One region of the Actinomadura sp. 3N407 genome, then DNA from elsewhere that is predicted to be linked to it. Evidence: riboswitches for the same ligand, from Rfam matches in the RefSeq annotation. Region 1 holds a riboswitch; the other holds the start of a gene.

Region 1 (8,694 bases):
GGAGCGGGACGCCGACCGCCCGGCGCAGTACCTCGTTGTGCCGTTGTAGTTCGGCGTCGCAGCCGCTGGTGCCGGGCGTTTGTTCGCCTGCGGCGTGTCGAATCGCGGTCCCTTCACGGCGCGGCCCGGGGCCGTCCGAGCGGGATGGACGAACCCGCAGCGGGGCTCTCGTGTTGTACCGGTCCCGGCTGTCAGCATTCGATGACGTTTACGGCTAGGCCGCCCCGGGAGGTCTCCTTGTACTTGTCGAGCATGTCGCGGCCGGTGTCCCGCATCGTCTTGATGGCCTTGTCGAGGGAGACGAAGTGGCGGCCGTCGCCGCGGAGGGAGATGCGGGCGGCGCTGATGGCCTTGATGGCGCCGACGGCGTTGCGTTCGATGCAGGGGACCTGGACGAGGCCGCCGACAGGGTCGCAGGTGAGGCCGAGGTTGTGTTCGATGCCGATCTCGGCGGCGTTCTCGACCTGCTCCGGGGTGCCGCCGAGGACCTCGGTGAGGCCGGCGGCGGCCATCGAGCAGGCGGAGCCGACCTCGCCCTGGCAGCCGACCTCGGCGCCGGAGATGGAGGCGTTCTGCTTGAACAGGACGCCGATCGCGCCTGCGGTCAGCAGGAAGCGGACGATGCCGTCGTCGTCGCAGCCCGGGACGAAGCGGTCGTAGTAGTGCAGGACGGCCGGGATGATGCCGGCGGCGCCGTTGGTGGGGGCGGTGACGATGCGGCCGCCGGCGGCGTTCTCCTCGTTGACTGCCAGGGCGAAGAGGGTGACCCAGTCCATTGCGTGGAGGGGGTCGGACGCCTCTTCCGTTGACAGCTGGCGGTAAAGCTGGGGGGCGCGGCGGCGGACCTTGAGGCCGCCGGGGAGGAGGCCCTCGCGGGTGCGGCCCCGGGTGACGCAGGCTCGCATCACGTGCCAGAGGTCGAGGAGGGCTTGGTGGATTTCGCCGGGGGTGCGGCCGAACGCCTTTTCGTTCTCCAGCATGAGGGCGGAGATCGACAGGCCTGTCTCGTGGCAGCGTTCCAGGAGCTCGGCGGACGTGTCGAAGGGATGGGGGAGGGCGGTGTCGTCGGGTTTGATGCGGTCGGCGCCGGTGGCGTTCTCGTCCACGATGAAGCCGCCGCCGACCGAGTAGTAGACCTTTGTGCGCAGTTCGTTGCCCGAGCGGTCGAGGGCTGTGAAGCGCATGCCGTTGGGGTGGCCGGGGAGGGATTCCTTGCGTTCGAAGATGAGGTGTTCGTTGACCACGAAGGGAATTTCGTGGTCGTCGAAGAGGTGCACGGTCCCACTTTCGCGGATCTTCTTCAGGCGGGCGTCTATGCCGTCGACGTCGACCAGTTCGGGTTTGTCGCCTTCCAGGCCGAGGATGACGGCCTTGTCGCTGCCGTGACCCTTTCCGGTGAGACCGAGGGATCCGTAGAGGATGGCCTGGACGGATGCCGTCTTCTCCAGCAGCCCGTCCTGGTGCAGGCCGCGGGCGAAGCGGTGCGCGGCGGCCATCGGGCCTCCGGTGTGGGAGGACGACGGGCCGATCCCGACTTTGAACAGGTCGAAAACGCTGATGGCCATTGCTACCCCTTTGTAGCCTGCGCCCCCTTCCGGTGTGGAAGGGGGCGCGGTGACGTCACAAATCCGGGTACAGGGGATGCTCGTCGGCGAGCGCCTTCACGCGGGCCGACAGGGCGTCGCGGTCGAAGGTGGGCTGGAGGGCCAGCGCGATGATGTCGGCGACCTCGGCGAAGTCGCCGGTGGTGAAGCCGCGGGTGGCGAGCGCGGGCGTGCCGATCCGCAGGCCGGAGGTGACCATCGGCGGGCGCGGATCGTTCGGGACGGCGTTGCGGTTGACGGTGATGCCGATGTCGTGCAGGCGGTCCTCGGCGTCGCGGCCGGTGAGGTCGGAGTCCACGAGGTCGACCAGGACGAGGTGGACGTCCGTGCCGCCGGTCAGGACCTTCACGCCGGCCTTGGCGGAGTCCTCGGCGAGGAGGCGTTCGGCGAGGAGCCTCGCCCCCTCGACGGTGAGGGACTGGCGTGCGCGGAACTCGTCCGACGCGGCGATCTTGAGGGCGACGGCCTTGGCGGCGATCACGTGCTCCAGCGGGCCGCCCTGCATGCCGGGGAACACCGCGGAGTTGATCTTCTTGCCGTACTCCTCGCGGGCGAGGATCAGGCCGCCGCGGGGGCCGCCGAGCGTCTTGTGCGTGGTGGTCGTGACGATGTCCGCGTACGGGACGGGCGACGGGTGCAAGCCCGCGGCGACGAGGCCGGCGAAGTGCGCCATGTCGACCATGAGCAGGGCCCCGGACGAATCGGCGATCTCCCGGAACGCGGGGAAGTCGAGCTGCCGCGGGTACGCCGACCAGCCCGCGACGATCATCTTGGGACGGTGCTCGGCGGCGAGGGACGCCACCTCGTCCATGTCGACCAGGCCGTCCTCCGCGCGGACGTGGTAGGGCACCACGTTCAGCGTCTTGCCGGAGTAGTTCAGCCGCATCCCATGGGTGAGGTGCCCGCCGTGCGCGAGGTCGAGGCCGAGGATCGTGTCGCCGTGGTGGAGCATCGCGAAGTAGACGGCCGTGTTGGCCTGCGCGCCGCTGTGCGGCTGGACGTTCGCGTGCTCGGCGCCGAACAGCGACTTGGCGCGGTCGATGGCCAGCTGCTCGGTGACGTCGACGTGCTCGCAGCCGCCGTAGTAGCGCCGGCCCGGGTAGCCCTCGGCGTACTTGTTGGTGAGGACGGAGCCCTGCGCCTCCAGGACCGACACCGGCGCGAAGTTCTCCGAGGCGATCATTTCGAGCGTGGACTGCTGCCGCCGGAGCTCGGCGGCGACGGCCTCGGCGACTTCCGGGTCGGCCGTGGCGAGCGAATCGTTCAGGCTCAAGATCAGCTCTCCTCGATCAGCTTGTCGTAGGCGGCGGAGTCGAGCAGGTCGCCCGGCTCCTCGGAGACGCGGACCTTGAAGATCCAGCCCTCGCCGTACGGGTCGTCGTTGATGACCTTGGGCTCGTCCACCACCGCGCTGTTGATCGCGGTGATCTCGCCGCTGACGGGGGAGTAGATGTCGCTGACCGACTTGGTCGACTCGATCTCGCCGCAGGGCTCGCCCGCCTCGACGGTGTCGCCCTCGGACGGCTGCAGCTCGAGGTAGACGATCTCCCCGAGGGCGTCGGCGGCGTGCGCGGTGATGCCGATGGTGACGATGCCGTCCTCGCCACCGAGGCCGGACACCCACTCGTGCTCTTCGCTGTAGCGGAGCTGCTCCGGAACGCTCACGATCACTTCTTTCTAGTCATGGTGGGGGCCGGTCCCCACACCGACCAATTTCTTCTTGTCACTGTGGAGGGTGACCCCCCACACACCCACAACTTCTCCTGTCACTGTGGGGGGTGACCCCCACACCCCCACAAGTTCTTCTTCAGGAACGCTTGTAGAACGGCAGGGCGACCACGTCCACCGGCTCCTGCCGGCCGCGGACGTCGACGGCGAGGCCCGTCTCCTCGACGCCGCTGTCGAGGTACGCCATGCCGATCGGCGTGCCCAGTGTGGGCGACGGGGCGCCGCTCGTCACGACCCCGCACGGCGTGCCGCCGGACGTGACGACCTGATACCCCTTGCGCGGCGCGCGACGCCCGCGCGCGACAAGTCCCACGAGCCTACGGCCCGGCGGGGTCTGCGCCTGAGCCGCCAGGGCGGTCTTCCCGACGAAGTCGCCCGGCTTGTCCAGCTTCACGATCCGGCCGAGGCCCGCCTCGAACGGCGTGGTCTCGGCGGTCAGCTCGTTGCCGTACAGCGGCATCCCCGCTTCGAGACGAAGCGTGTCGCGCGCGGACAGCCCGGCGGGGACGACGCCGTCCACCCCGGCGAGCGCCTTCCACAGCGCGACGGCGTCGGACGCGTCGACGAACAGCTCGAAGCCGTCCTCACCCGTGTACCCGGTGCGGGCAATGAGGGCGTCGACGCCCGCGACCCGCCCGGCGAGGACCGCGTAGTACTTGAGGTCGGCGACCGCCGCGTCGGTGAACCCTTCGAGAATTTCCTGGGAACGAGGGCCCTGCAGCGCTATCAGCCCGTACGTGCCGGAACGGTCCTCGACGGCGGCCTCGAAGGGCGTGGCCCGTTCGGTCAGCGCCTCCCGGACGACGGCCGTGTTGGCGGCGTTCGCGACGACCATCCAGGTGGCGTCGGCGAGCCGGTAGACGATCACGTCGTCCAGGACGCCGCCGTCCTGCCCGCAGACCATCGTGTAGCGGGCCTTGCCCACCGGCATCGACGCGAGGTTGCCGACCAGCGCGAAGTCGAGCGCGGCGCCCGCGCCCGGCCCGGAGACGAAGATCTCCCCCATGTGCGACAGATCGAACAGCCCCGCGCCGGTGCGGACGGCCTGGTGCTCGGCAGTCTCGCTCGCGTAGCGCAGCGGCATCAGGTGGCCGGCGAAGTCGACGAGGTTCGCGCCGAGGTCCTGGTGGACGTCGTGCAGCGGCGTCTTCTTCGCGGTCGGGTCGGCGGACATCGGTTCGGCTCCTTCGTCACGGGCGCGTGTGGTCCATCGTCCCACTCGCGCACCGGGCGGCTCGGTGCCTCCCCCTCTGTCATCGGCGCCTGAGAGCTTCACCCGCCACCGGGGCGGGCTTTCACCTTCGGCGGGGGACGGGGTCCCCGCTTTCCAGAGGTCGCCTGGTCCGTGCGGTCCGTGGGCCTGAGAGGTTCCGGGGAGGATTTGCTCCTTCGGCGTCCCTCACCGGCTGCAAGGGACTCTCCCGCACGGGATCATCGGCGTTCAGCATCCTATGGCATCGTCCTGGACGCCGCGAGGGTCAGCGTGGTGCGGGGGGCGGGGACGCGGACAGCGCCTTCATGCACGTGCGCAGGGCCGTCATTCTCTTCTCGATGTCCTGCTTGGGAGGCGTGGACGCCGGGTTCGGGCTCGGCAGCTCCACGCCCTGCTTGCGCATGCAGTCGTTGAACGCCTTGGTCGCCTCCGACTGCGGGGGCGGCGAGGGCAGGACCGCGTTCCCCTCACCGGACGAAGCGGCCGGCGGCGCGGGCGATGACGTCTCCGCGGCCCCGCCGCCGTCGTCGGAGCCGCCGCATCCGGCGAGGGCGAGCACCAACGCCAGGGCCGCTACATGACCGCGCTTCAAGGCAGTACCTCCGTGGACCGGGGTGGGGCCGTCATGGTGGCAGGCGGGACGTCCCGTCAATACCGACGCGGGTGCCAATGACGCGTGCGCGGATTAGCAGCTCACCTCAAATCGGGGCACAAAAGGCGTCGGTCCGGCTTGCGCGCTGGTTCAACCAAAGCGGGGCCTGTGACGTACTCTGAGTTGGTTGCTGTTGACCACCCCCCGGTGAGCGGGGTGCATGACCGGAGGGGCTAGCCGCATGGCCTACGTGGCTGGAGCGTTGATTCTGTTCTTCGGCCTCCTGGTGTCCATCGCGCTGCACGAGCTGGGGCACTTCTCGTTCGCCAAGCTGTTCAAGGTGCGGACCACCCAGTTCATGGTCGGGTTCGGGCCGACGATGTGGTCGTGGCGCCGGGGCGAGACCGAGTACGGGATCAAATGGATTCCGCTCGGCGGCTACATCCGGATGATCGGGATGCTGCCACCGCGCAAAGGCGACGCCCCCGGGAAGATCCGGCAGGCCAGCACCGGCCCGTTCCAGGGCCTCATCGAGTCCGCGCGCGGCGTGGCGCTGGAGGAGGTCAGGCCGGGGGACGAGAACCGCGTCTTCTACGGCAAGAAGTGGTGGCAGAAGCTGCTGATCATGTCCGGCGGGCCCGCGATGAACCTGCTGCTGGCGGTCATGTTCTTCGCGATCCTCCTGATGGGAATCGGCACGAACCAGCCGCAGCCGGTGATCCGGGAGGTCGCCGAGTGCATGGTTCCGGCGAGCCAGTCCGAGCTCACCGAGTGCCCGGCGAACGCCGCGCCGACCCCGGCGAAACAGGTCGGGCTGCAGGCCGGTGACCAGATCGTCGTCTTCGGCGGCAAGAAGATCGACGACTACCGGGAACTGCAGGAGCTGATCCGCGGGGCGGGCGGGCAGACCGTGCCCATGACCGTCGAGCGCGACGGGCGGGACGTGGAGCTGAACGTCCCCATCACCCGCAACCGGATGTACCACCTGGAGGACCGGGACAAGATCGTCGAGGTCGGGTTCCTCGGCATCACGCCGACCAGCGCCGTCGAGCGGCAGGGCCCCGGCGCGGTCGCGAGCACGATGGGCGACCTGACCGCCCGCACCGCGGGCGCGCTGGTGCGGATGCCGGAGAAGATGGTCGGCATCTGGCACGCGGCGTTCGGCGGGGACGAACGCGACCCGAACGGCCCGATCGGGGTCGTCGGCGTCAGCAGGATCGGCGGGGACGTGGCCGCGTCCGAGACCCTCACCGGCACCGAGAAGGTCTCCTACTTCGTGATGCTGCTCGGGTCGCTGAACCTCGCGGTCGGGATGTTCAACCTCGTCCCGCTGCTGCCGCTGGACGGCGGGCACATCGCCGGCGCCCTCCTGGAGGCGATCAAGAAGGCTTTCGCCAAGGTCTTCCGGAGGCCCGACCCCGGCTACGTGGACGTCGCCAAGGCGCTGCCGGTGACGTACGTGATGGCGGCCGTCCTGATCGTCATGGGCGGGCTGCTCATCTACGCCGACCTCGTCAACCCCGTCCGGTTCACGGGGTAGCGGGCATCTCGCCTGTCTTCAGGAAGCCGTTCAGCGCGGCGAGGTAGGGCGCTATGTCCAGGCCCTGCTCCGCCAGCCACGCGTCCGACCCGTAGGTGCCCGCGTAGCGTTCCGCGCCGTCGCAGATCAGCGTGACGACGCTGCCGCGTTCCCCGCTCGCCCGCATCTGCGCGATCAGTTCCGCCGCGCCCCACATGTTGGTGCCGGTCGAGCCGCCGACGTCCCGGCCGGTGACCTCGCTCGTCCAGCGCATCGCCGCGACGGACGCCGCGTCCGGTACCCGGATCATCCGGTCGATCACCGTGGGCAGGAAGGACGGCTCGACGCGGGGGCGGCCGATGCCCTCGATCCGTGAGCCCGCCGCCGTCCGCTCCGGGTCCCCGTCGGCGAACGAGCCGAAGAACGCCGACCCCTCCGGGTCGACGACCGCGAGCCGCGTCTGGAACCGCCGGTAGCGCGCGTACCGGCCGATCGTCGCGGACGTCCCGCCGGTGCCCGCGCCGACCACCACCCAGGACGGCTCGGGGAACCGCTCCAGCCGCATCTGCTCGAAGATCGACTCGGCGATGTTGTTGTTGCCGCGCCAGTCCGTGGCGCGCTCGGCGTAGGTGAACTGGTCCATGAAGTGCCCGCCGCACTCGGCCGCGAGCCGCCGCGACTCGTCGTAGATGGTCGACGGGTCGTCCACCAGGTGGCAGCGGCCGCCGTGGAACTCGATGAGCTGGATCTTCTCCGGGCTGGTGGACGCGGGCATGACCGCGATGAACGGCAGCCCGAGCAGCCGCGCGAAGAACGCCTCCGACACCGCCGTCGACCCGCTGGACGCCTCGATGATCGTCGTGTCCGCGCGGATCCAGCCGTTCGCCAGCCCGTACAGGAACAGCGACCGCGCGAGGCGGTGTTTCAGTGAACCGGTGGGATGGACGGACTCGTCCTTGAGGTAAAGGTCGATGCCCCACTCCGGCGGCAGCGGGAACACGTGCAGGTGCGTGTCGGCGCTGCGGTTGGCGTCGGCGTCGACGAGCCGGACGGCCTCGGCGATCCAAGCCCGGTACCCGGGGTCGCAGTGGTCCTCGATGCGGGTCACGGCGGCTTTCTCCTCGGATCGTCGCTGATCGGCCGGGTCCCACGATATCCGTGCATGTCACAGGGCATGATGGAAGCTGCGGGGGGCAGATGATCGAGATGTTCGACGCGCGCATCGTGGAGACCGGGCGGCTGCCGCTGTTCGGTTTCTTCGTCGCGTTCATGATCACTTTTGTGTTGACGCGGGTGAACGTCCGGCTGATCCGCTCGAACGTGCGGTGGTTCCGGAACGTGACCGCCGGTGACGTGCACATCCACCATGTCGTGTTCGGCGTCGTGCTGATGCTGGCGGGCGGCGTGGCGAGCCTGGCGGTCCCCGACGCGCTCGTCGGCCTCGACCTGGCGGCGGCCGTCGTGTTCGGCATGGGCTCCGCCCTCGTCCTGGACGAGTTCGCGCTGATCCTGCACCTCAGCGACGTCTACTGGACGGAGAAGGGCCGCGCGTCCGTCGACGCCGTCTTCGTCGCCATCGCCGTGACCGGGCTGCTGCTGCTCGGCGTCCATCCGCTCGGCTACGAGAGCCTCGGGCTGGACCCCGGCGCCGGAGCCATGTCGCCCGTCTACGTCGCGTTCCTCGTCGTCAACCTCGCCCTCGCCGTCCTCACGCTGCTGAAGGGCAAGATCTGGACCGGGCTCATCGGCCTGTTCGTCCCCGCCCTGCTGGTCATCGGCGCGATCCGGGTGGCGCGTCCCGGCTCGCCCTGGTCGCGCTGGCGCTACGACCACGAGTCGCGCAGGTACCAGCGCGCCGTCCGGCGGGAGAATTCGATCCGCCGGCCGCTCATCCGCGGCAAGATCTGGGTGCAGGAGTTCATCGCCGGGCGGCACGACCTCATCCCGCCCGAGCTGCTGCAACGCCGCACCGAGGCCACCGACCGCGCCCGCCGCCGGCGGCTCGCCCGTGTGCAGCGCAGGGCCGCCGCCCGCGCGG
Region 2 (8,694 bases), on a different contig from region 1:
GCGATGCACTCGTGGGCGACGAGGCCGTTGCGGCCGGTGTACAGGATCGGGTAGTGCGGCGCGAGGCGGGCGGCGAGGTAGTTGGCGCCGACGATCGCGCTCTCGGTGGCGGCGCGCAGTCCGTCCGGGCCCATCATCGCGATGTACGCCCAGGAGATCGGCAGGATGCCCGCCGAGCCCCACGGCGCCGCGGAGATCGGGCCCACGCCCGTCTGCGGGCCGGCCTCCGCGCGGAGCGGGTGGTTCGGCAGGAAGGGGGCCAGGTGCTCGCGGACGCCGATCGGGCCGACGCCGGGGCCGCCGCCGCCGTGCGGGATGCAGAACGTCTTGTGCAGGTTGAGGTGCGAGACGTCGGAGCCGAACTCGCCGGGACGGGCCAGGCCGACGAGCGCGTTGAGGTTGGCGCCGTCCACGTAGACCTGGCCGCCCGCCTCGTGCACGGCCGCGCACACGTCGGTGATCGACTCCTCGAAGACGCCGTGCGTGGACGGATACGTCACCATGATCGCGGCGAGCCGGCCGCCATGCTCGCCGATCTTGGCGTGCAGGTCGTCGAGGGCGACGTTGCCGCCCTCGTCGCACTTCACGACGACGACGCGCATCCCGGCCATGACGGCGCTGGCGGCGTTGGTGCCGTGCGCGGACGACGGGATCAGGCACACGTCCCGGTGCTGCTCGCCGCGGGACGCGTGGTACCCGCGGATGGCGAGCAGGCCGGCCAGCTCGCCCTGCGAGCCGGCGTTCGGCTGGACCGACACCTCGGCGTACCCGGTGATCTCGGCGAGCGCGTGCTCCAGTTCGCCGATCAGCTCGACGTATCCGGCGGCCTGGTCGACGGGCGCGAACGGGTGGATGTTCGCGAACTCAGGCCAGGTGACCGGCTCCATCTCGGCGGTGGCGTTCAGCTTCATCGTGCAGGAGCCGAGCGGGATCATGGAGCGGTCGAGCGCGATGTCCTTGTCCTGGAGCCTGCGCAGGTAGCGCAGCATCGCGGTCTCGGAGCGGTGCGCGCGGAAGACCGGGTGGGTCAGGTAGGGGCTCTCGCGGCGCAGCGCGCCCGGGAGCGCCTCGGCCGCCCCGCCGGCGCCGGCGGCCGGGACGCCGAACGCCTCCAGGACGGCGGTGACGTGCTCGGGCAGCGTCGTCTCGTCGCAGGCGATCCCCACGTGGCCGGCGTCCGCGGGGCGCAGGTTGATCCCGCGCTCGCGGGCCGCGGCGACGACCTCCGCGGCGCGGCCGGGGACGCGGGCGAGGACGGTGTCGAAGAACGCGTCGTGGACGATCTCCACGCCGCCGGCGCGCAGCCCCGCGGCGATCTCGGCGGCCCGGCGGTGCGTCCGCTGGGCGATCGCCGCGAGCCCCTCCGGCCCGTGGTAGACGGCGTACATGCTCGCCATGACGGCGAGGAGGACCTGCGCGGTGCAGATGTTGCTGGTGGCCTTCTCGCGCCGGATGTGCTGCTCGCGGGTCTGCAGCGCCAGCCGGTGCGCGGGGGCGCCGTCGGCGTCGACGGACACGCCGACGAGCCGTCCGGGGAGCTGCCGCCGGATGCCCTCGCCGACCGCCATGTAGCCGGCGTGCGGGCCGCCGAACCCGTACGGGACGCCGAACCGCTGCGACGAGCCCACGGCGATGTCGGCGCCGGACTCCCCCGGCGGGCGCAGCAGCGTCAGCGCGAGCAGGTCGGCCGCGACGACCACCTTGGCGCCGCGGTCGTGGGCCTGCCCGATGACCGGCTCCAGGTCGCGGACGGCGCCGGACGCGCCCGGGTACTGCAGCAGCACCCCGAAGAAGTCGCCCTCGGGCAGCCCGCCGGACAGGTCGGCGGTGACCACCTCGATGCCGAGCGGGACCGCCCGCGTCCGCACGACCTCGATCGTCTGCGGGAGGGCGTCGGCGTCGACCAGGAACGCGCCCGGCTCCTTGCGCCTGGAGACGCGGTGGGCGAGGGCCATGGCCTCGGCGGCGGCGGTGCCCTCGTCCAGCATGGACGCGTTCGCGACCGGCAGCCCCGTCAGGTCGGCGACCACCGTCTGGAAGTTCAGCAGGGCCTCGAGGCGCCCCTGGGAGATCTCCGGCTGGTACGGGGTGTAGGCGGTGTACCAGCCGGGGTTCTCCATGACGTTGCGCAGGACGACGGCCGGGGTGATCGTCCCGTGGTAGCCGAGGCCGATCATGGACGTCAGGACGGTGTTGCGGGCGGCGAGTTCCCGGAGCCGGTCCAGCGCGGCGGGCTCGCTCAGCGCGGGCGGCAGGTCCAGCGGGCGGGACGTGCGGATGGCGGCGGGCACCGCGTCGTCGATGAGCGCCTCGACGCCGGAGTAGCCGATGACGGCGAGCATCCGGGCCTGGTCGTCCGGGGAGGGGCCGATGTGCCGGTCGGCGAACGTGGAACGGGGATGCTGCGGCGAGGCCACGGGGGCGAAGAACTGGGCGGTCATGGAGAGCCTCCTGGCGGCTGCGATGCTCAGGTCCGCCGCCGGCGCGGGCCGGCGGCCGGTCTCCCCCTCTGTCATCGGCACCTGAGAGCTTCGCCCGCGCGGCGGGATTTCCCCTTCGGTGAGCCGCCCTTCCCCGCGTGCGGGGATCGACGCCTGCTTTCCAGAGGTGCCTCGCCCGAGCGGTCCTTTTGCCTGAGAGGTTCCGGGGAGGTTGCCCCTTCGGCGCCCCACGCTGGCGGCGTGGGGTCTCTCCCGCCCAGGGTCGACGGCATGTCCTCGACAAACCCTACCCAAAGCCGGGCCCCGGGACGGGCCCGCCCCTTCCGGCGCCGGCGCCCCGGCGGGCACGCCGCTCTGCCAATGAGTACGATATGGAGGTCTGACCTGGGAGGTCACGGGCCTCGGGGCCTCACGACGGGAGATGGGGCTTCGGGTGCACACGCGACGGCCGGACGGCCCGCCGGCCGCTCGACGGCGCGCCGCCGGTTCTGGGACGCTGATCACGATGACGGATGGTCAGGGCGGCGGTACGGCGTGACGCAGACCCACGACGGCACGGTGCGCCCGAGGCAGGGCGCGGCCGCCGGTGTGCCCGTCGACGAGCCCGCCCAGCCGGACCGGATCCGCCGCCCGTCGGACGCGTTCAGGTTCGCGGCGTCGGTGACCGGCCTGGTGGCGGTGATGCTGCTGGTGTCGTTCGCGCAGCAGACGACGCACGGCCTGCAGACCGACATCGCCGAGGGCACCGCGCACGCGCCCCGGCCGCTGCTGTCGCTGGCCACGCTGATCTCCAGCTTCGGGGTGCTGGCCGCGCCGATCGCGTTCGGCATCGAGCGGCTGTTCCACAAGGACGGGACGCGCGTCGCGATCGCGCTGCTGGCCGCCGTGATCGCGTTCGGCATCACGATCGGGCTGGACGACCTGGTGGTGCGGGCGGCGCCCGGCGGCGTCCTGGACTCGCTGATCTGGGGCGGCACCGAGACGGCCCCGGTGCACACCGACATCGCCCCCGTCATCGCGTTCGTCAGCGCGGTGGGGATGGCCGGGCGCACCCGGTGGCAGGCCGCGACCTGGACGATGATCGGGCTCGCGGCGCTCACCGGGCTCACCGCGGGCTACGCCTCGGTCTCCGCGCTCGCCGCCACCTACTTCCTCGGGCGCGCCATCGGCCACGGCACCCTGTACGCGGTCGGCACCCCCAACCCGCGTCCCACGGGCATGACGGTCGTCGCCGCGCTCGAACGGCTCGGGCTGCGCCCGAAGCGGGCGGCGCGCCTGGACGACCCCGCCGAGGGCGCCGAGGAGACCCGCAGGTACGGCGTCGCCCTGGCCCCCCGTCCCGGGAACGGGGACGGGGGGGGCGACGGGCACGGCACGCGGCTCCCGGCGCGCCCCGGCGGCCACGGCGAATGGGACCTCGAACTCCGCGTCCTGGACCGCGACCAGCAGACGGCGGGGCTGCTGTACCGAGTCTGGAGGCTGCTGCGGCTGCGCTCCACGACGACCGGGCGGGCGCTGCGCTCCCTGCGCAGGTCCCTGGAGCAGGAGTCGCTGATGGCGTACGCGGTGGACGCCGCGGGCGCCCGGACCCCCCGCCTTATCGGCACGTCGGAGGTCGGCACGGAGGCGGCGCTGCTGGCGTTCGAGCACGTGCCGGGCCGGCGGCTCGCGGACGTCCCCGACGAGCAGATCACCGACGGCCTGCTGACGGACGTGTGGCGGCAGTTCCGTTCGCTGCAGGCGGGCCGGCTGGCGCACCGGCGGCTGCAGGACGAGGCGATCGTGGTCGGCGACGACGGCCGCGCCTACATCACCGACCTGCGGGCCGGGGAGACCGCGGCGGGCGACCTGGCGCTGCGGCTCGACCTGGCGCAGCTGCTGACGACGCTCGCGCTGCGGGCGGGACCGGAGCGGGCGGTCCGCACCGCCGCGCGGGTGCTGGGCGAGGAGTCCCTGGCCGCCGCGGTGCCGCTGCTGCAGCGGGTGGCGCTGTCACGCACGACCCGGACGGCGCTGCGGCACGACCGGGAGGTGCTGACCCGCATCCGCGAGCAGATCATCCGGCTGAAGCCGGAGACGGAGGTCTCGCCGGCCAGGCTGGAACGGTTCCGGCCCCGGACGATCTTCAGCATCGTGGCGCTGTCGATCGCGGCCTACATCGTCATCCCGCAGGTGGCGAGCCTGGACGTGGCGACCATGGCGTCCGCGGCGAGCTGGCACTGGGCGCTGGCCGCGCTGGGCGCCGCGGCCCTCACCTACGTCGCCGCGGCGCTCATGCTGATGGGGTTCGTGCCGGAGAGGCTGCCGCTGGGGCGGACGGTGCTGGTCCAGGTCGCCGCGTCGTTCGTGAAGCTGGTGGCGCCGGCGGCCGTGGGCGGCGTCGCCGTCAACACCCGCTACCTGCAGCGCTCGGGGGTGCGGCCCGGCCCGGCGGTGGCGAGCGTCGGCGCGTCGCAGCTGGTGGGGCTGGTCACGCACATCCTGCTGCTGATCCTGTTCGGGTTCCTCACCGGCTCGACGACGAAGGCGACGCAGGATCTCGCGCCGTCCCGCACGATCGTCATCGTGGTGCTGTCGCTGGGGCTGCTCGCGGGGCTGGCGCTGACCGTCCCGCGGGTCCGGCGGGAGGTCACGTCGCGTCTGAGGAGCATGTTCTCGGGGGTGGTGCCCCGGCTGGTGGACGTCCTGCAGACGCCGCGGAAGCTGTTCACGGGGATGGGCGGGACGCTGCTGCTGACGGTCGCGTTCGTGCTCTGCCTGGACGCGTCGATCCGCGCGTTCGGCGGGTCGCTGCCGCTGACGACCGTCGTGGTGGTCTTCCTCACCGCCAACGCGGTCGGGTCGGCGGCGCCGACGCCCGGTGGTCTCGGCGCCGTCGAGGGCGCCCTGACCCTCGCGCTGACGATCTCGGGGCTCACCGCGGAGACGGCGACGTCGGCGGTGCTGCTCTACCGGCTTCTCACGCTGTGGCTGCCGGTCCTGCCGGGATGGGGCGCGTTCACCTACCTGCAGCGGCGGGAGGCGCTCTGACCGTCAGCCGGTGCGGCGGGCGCGCCGCCGGCCGGCCAGCTCGTCGTGGGGGTGGTCGGACGGGTCGTCGTCATCGACGGCGGCGCGCTCACCGGGTAGTTCCGCGAGGCTGCCCTCCACCTCCTGCCACACCCGGCCGAGCGCGATGCCGAACACGCCCTGCCCGCCCTGGAGCAGGTCGACGACCTCGTCGGGCGAGGTGCACTCGTACACGCTGACGCCGTCGCTCATCAGCGTGATCTGCGCCAGGTCCCTGACGCCGCGGTCCCGCAGGTGGGTGACGGCCGTGCGTATCTGCTGCAGCGACACGCCGGTGTCCAGGAGCCGCTTCACGACCTTCAGGACGAGGATGTCGCGGAAGCTGTAGAGCCGCTGGCTGCCCGACCCGTGCGCCGGCCGTACGCTCGGCTCCACCAGCTTGGTGCGCGCCCAGTAGTCGAGCTGCCGGTAGGTGATCCCCGCCGCCGCGCACGCGGTGGGGCCGCGGTAACCGACATCCTCCGGCGGCGCCGAGACCTGGGTGTCGAAGAGCAGGCCCTGCTCTCCGGCACGCCGGGACGCCATGTGCCTGTCGGGGGTCGCCTTGCCCTCGCCGCTGCTCACCGCCACGCGGACCTCCGGCTTCTATCAGCCCGTGCCGCTTCGTCAAGGGGGTTCGACGAATTACACCACGGGTGTTCCACCAGCACGGTAGGTGCCGGTCAGGGTGTGGTCAACGTTCACCGTCGGCGCGTCGCATGCCCGGATGAACCGGCTTCACGTGGGCAAACTGCGCACCTTCACCGCCAAACCACTCCTACCCCGATGCCCGCCCGGCAAAAACCGCCAGGTCCGGGGCGATGCACATCCAATCGCGGCAGGGCATGAACATACACCCGAGAGTGACATTCACCACGTTCTTCGCATGCCCCGTGGAGCCCGGATCATGCGGGCCGGACCTCCGGGTTCGTCAGCCGGCGCGGCCGAAGTCCTCCGGGGAGATGGTGTCGAGGAACTCGCGGAACTTCTCGACCTCGTCCTCCTGCTCGTCCGGGATGGCCACGCCGGCCTCTTCGAGGACGTCCTCGCTGGCGAAGATCGTGGCGCCGGTGCGCAGGGCCAGGGCGATGGAGTCGGAGGGGCGGGCGCTCACCTCGACGCCGTTGGAGAAGATGAGGTCGGCGAAGAAGATGCCTTCGCGCAGCGCGGTGATGTTGACGGTGCGCAGCTGGACGCTGAGGGCGTCGAGCACGTCGCGGAACAGGTCGTGGGTGAGGGGGCGGGCGGGCAGCACGCCCTGCTGGGCGAAGGCGATCGCGGTCGCTTCGACCGCCCCGATCCAGATGGGCAGGTAGCGATCGCCCTCCGTCTCCTTCAACAGGACGATCGGCTGATTGGAGGGCATCTCGACCCGGACGCCGACGACCTCCATCTGCTTCACTGCGGCTCCCTGCTGGTTCTCGCTGTCTGGATCACCACGTGCAGCGGATCGATTCGTGACCGAACCCTGTAGCCAACGTACACCCAGGCCCGGACAGCTCGTGATGCCGCGGGTCCGGCAAAATCCTCCGCGGCACCCATGATCAGCGGTCGAGGCTTTCGCGGAGACCGGCCGATACCAGGGCGGCGTGGAGCCTGACCGACAGGGCCGCGATCTCCCGCGCGGTCTCGGCGGCCTGCTCGTGGGCGCCGCGGCTGCGGCGGCGCAGCTGCGGCGCGACCATCTGCTCGATGAGGCCGGCCTGCCGGTCGGCGGCGGCCTTGACCGCGCGCAGGTGCCGCACCTCGAAGCCGAACTCGCCGAGCGCCGCGGCGGCCCGCGCGATGCTGAGCGCGTCGCCCTCGTAGTGCGCGCCGGCCCTGCGGACGAGGCCGTACTCCTCCAGCCTGGCGAGGAGGGCCTCGTCGATGCCGGCGCCGTCCAGGAGCTGGCGGCGCGTCAGCCGGACGGCGGGGTCCTCGGCGGTGGTGTCGGCGGCGACGAGCGTGCGGGGACGGCGCTGCGGGGTGCCGGGGTCACCGGGCTTGGGGGAGCCGAGCGGCGGGACGCTCTCGCCGCGGTCGCACGCCTCCAGATGCTGCCGGATGACGCGCAGCGGAAGGTAGTGGTCGCGCTGCGCGGTGAGGACGAACCGGAGCCGCTCCACGTCGGCGTCGCCGAACTTGCGGTACCCGGACGGGCTGCGCTGCGGCTCGACCAGGCCCTCGGCCTCCAGAAACCGGATCTTGGAGATGGTGATGTCGGGGAACTCGGGCCTGAGCAGCCCGAGGACGTCCCCGATCGTCATCAGGGACCGGGCTGGCTGCGCGTTCAAGGCCCCTCCCATCGTCGCCGCGACCTCGTATCGTGCTCGCCGGTCAGCCGTGCGCCGGGTTGGTCAGGAACACCAGCCGGAACTTGCCGATCTGCACCTCGTCGCCGCCCGACAGCGCGGCCTGGTCGATCCGCTGCCGGTTGACGTAGAGGCCGTTGAGGCTGCCCACGTCGCGGACGGAGAACGCGCCGCCCTGTCGGGAGAACTCGGCGTGCCTGCGGGAGACGGTGACGTCGTCCAGGAAGATGTCGCTCTCGGGGTGCCGGCCCGCGGACGTGCGGTCCTTGTCGAGGAGGAAGCGGCTGCCGGCGTTGGGGCCCCGCTTGACCACGAGCAGCGCCGTCCCCGGGGGGAGCGCCTCCATGGCCATCTGGTCGGGGCCGACCGGCTCCTCGGCGCCCGCGTCGGTGTCCAGAGCCTCGAACCCGCCGATGGAGATCGTGGACGTGGACTCACCGGGGGATTCGCGGGGAGGCGGCGGCGACGGCGAACTCCGCGTCAGCGGAGTGCCGCAGTTCGAGCAGAAGCGGGCATCGTCCGGGTTGGCGTGACCGCACTGCGTGCAGTAGACGCTCGGCATCGATCGGCTCGGCCTCCTACCATCGGCGTACCGCCCGCGGCCGTCCCGCCGCAGCGGGAGCCGCCTGCGCCACGCGCATCCATCAAACCAACCCACGCCGGGGACCCGCCCCCGACCACGGTCCAACTCACCGGCCGCTCACACGACGGTCGCCGCAACTTACGCGGGTATTACCCGAGGGGTCAACTGGAACGGTGAGCCGACTGGACCAAACTACATTCGTCAATGATCGCAGGTCTACGGCGCCGCGCGGACGGCCCCGATCGCGACGCCCGTGCCGGGCGCCCGGTTCACCGCTCCCCCCGTTCCCCTCTACGGAGACCGTATCGCGCCGACGGTGACTTTCGCG

The links. Region 1 has a riboswitch for glycine ahead of gcvT (glycine cleavage system aminomethyltransferase GcvT). Riboswitches for the same ligand answer to the same signal wherever they lie in the genome.
Region 2: linked by a shared signal. The riboswitch ahead of gcvP (aminomethyl-transferring glycine dehydrogenase) and the one ahead of gcvT (glycine cleavage system aminomethyltransferase GcvT) in region 1 are both predicted to bind glycine.

Annotation. Positions count from the first base shown of each region.
Region 1 is NZ_JBQQBP010000001.1:571,812-580,505, forward strand. It holds gene ACTWPP_RS02685 (L-serine ammonia-lyase) at 192-1,565, opposite strand; gene glyA (serine hydroxymethyltransferase) at 1,621-2,877, opposite strand; gene gcvH (glycine cleavage system protein GcvH) at 2,880-3,269, opposite strand; gene gcvT (glycine cleavage system aminomethyltransferase GcvT) at 3,412-4,506, opposite strand; glycine riboswitch at 4,580-4,666, opposite strand; glycine riboswitch at 4,671-4,766, opposite strand; gene ACTWPP_RS02705 (hypothetical protein) at 4,811-5,137, opposite strand; gene ACTWPP_RS02710 (M50 family metallopeptidase) at 5,379-6,677, shown strand; gene ACTWPP_RS02715 (PLP-dependent cysteine synthase family protein) at 6,667-7,764, opposite strand; gene ACTWPP_RS02720 (hypothetical protein) at 7,854-8,694, shown strand, end outside.
Region 2 is NZ_JBQQBP010000007.1:343,538-352,231, reverse strand. It holds gene gcvP (aminomethyl-transferring glycine dehydrogenase) at 1-2,441, opposite strand, end outside; glycine riboswitch at 2,500-2,611, opposite strand; glycine riboswitch at 2,612-2,706, opposite strand; gene ACTWPP_RS20375 (lysylphosphatidylglycerol synthase transmembrane domain-containing protein) at 2,976-5,471, shown strand; gene ACTWPP_RS20370 (MerR family transcriptional regulator) at 5,475-6,080, opposite strand; gene ACTWPP_RS20365 (bifunctional nuclease family protein) at 6,421-6,891, opposite strand; gene ftsR (transcriptional regulator FtsR) at 7,034-7,765, opposite strand; gene ACTWPP_RS20355 (FHA domain-containing protein) at 7,809-8,345, opposite strand; gene ACTWPP_RS20350 (DUF881 domain-containing protein) at 8,658-8,694, opposite strand, start outside.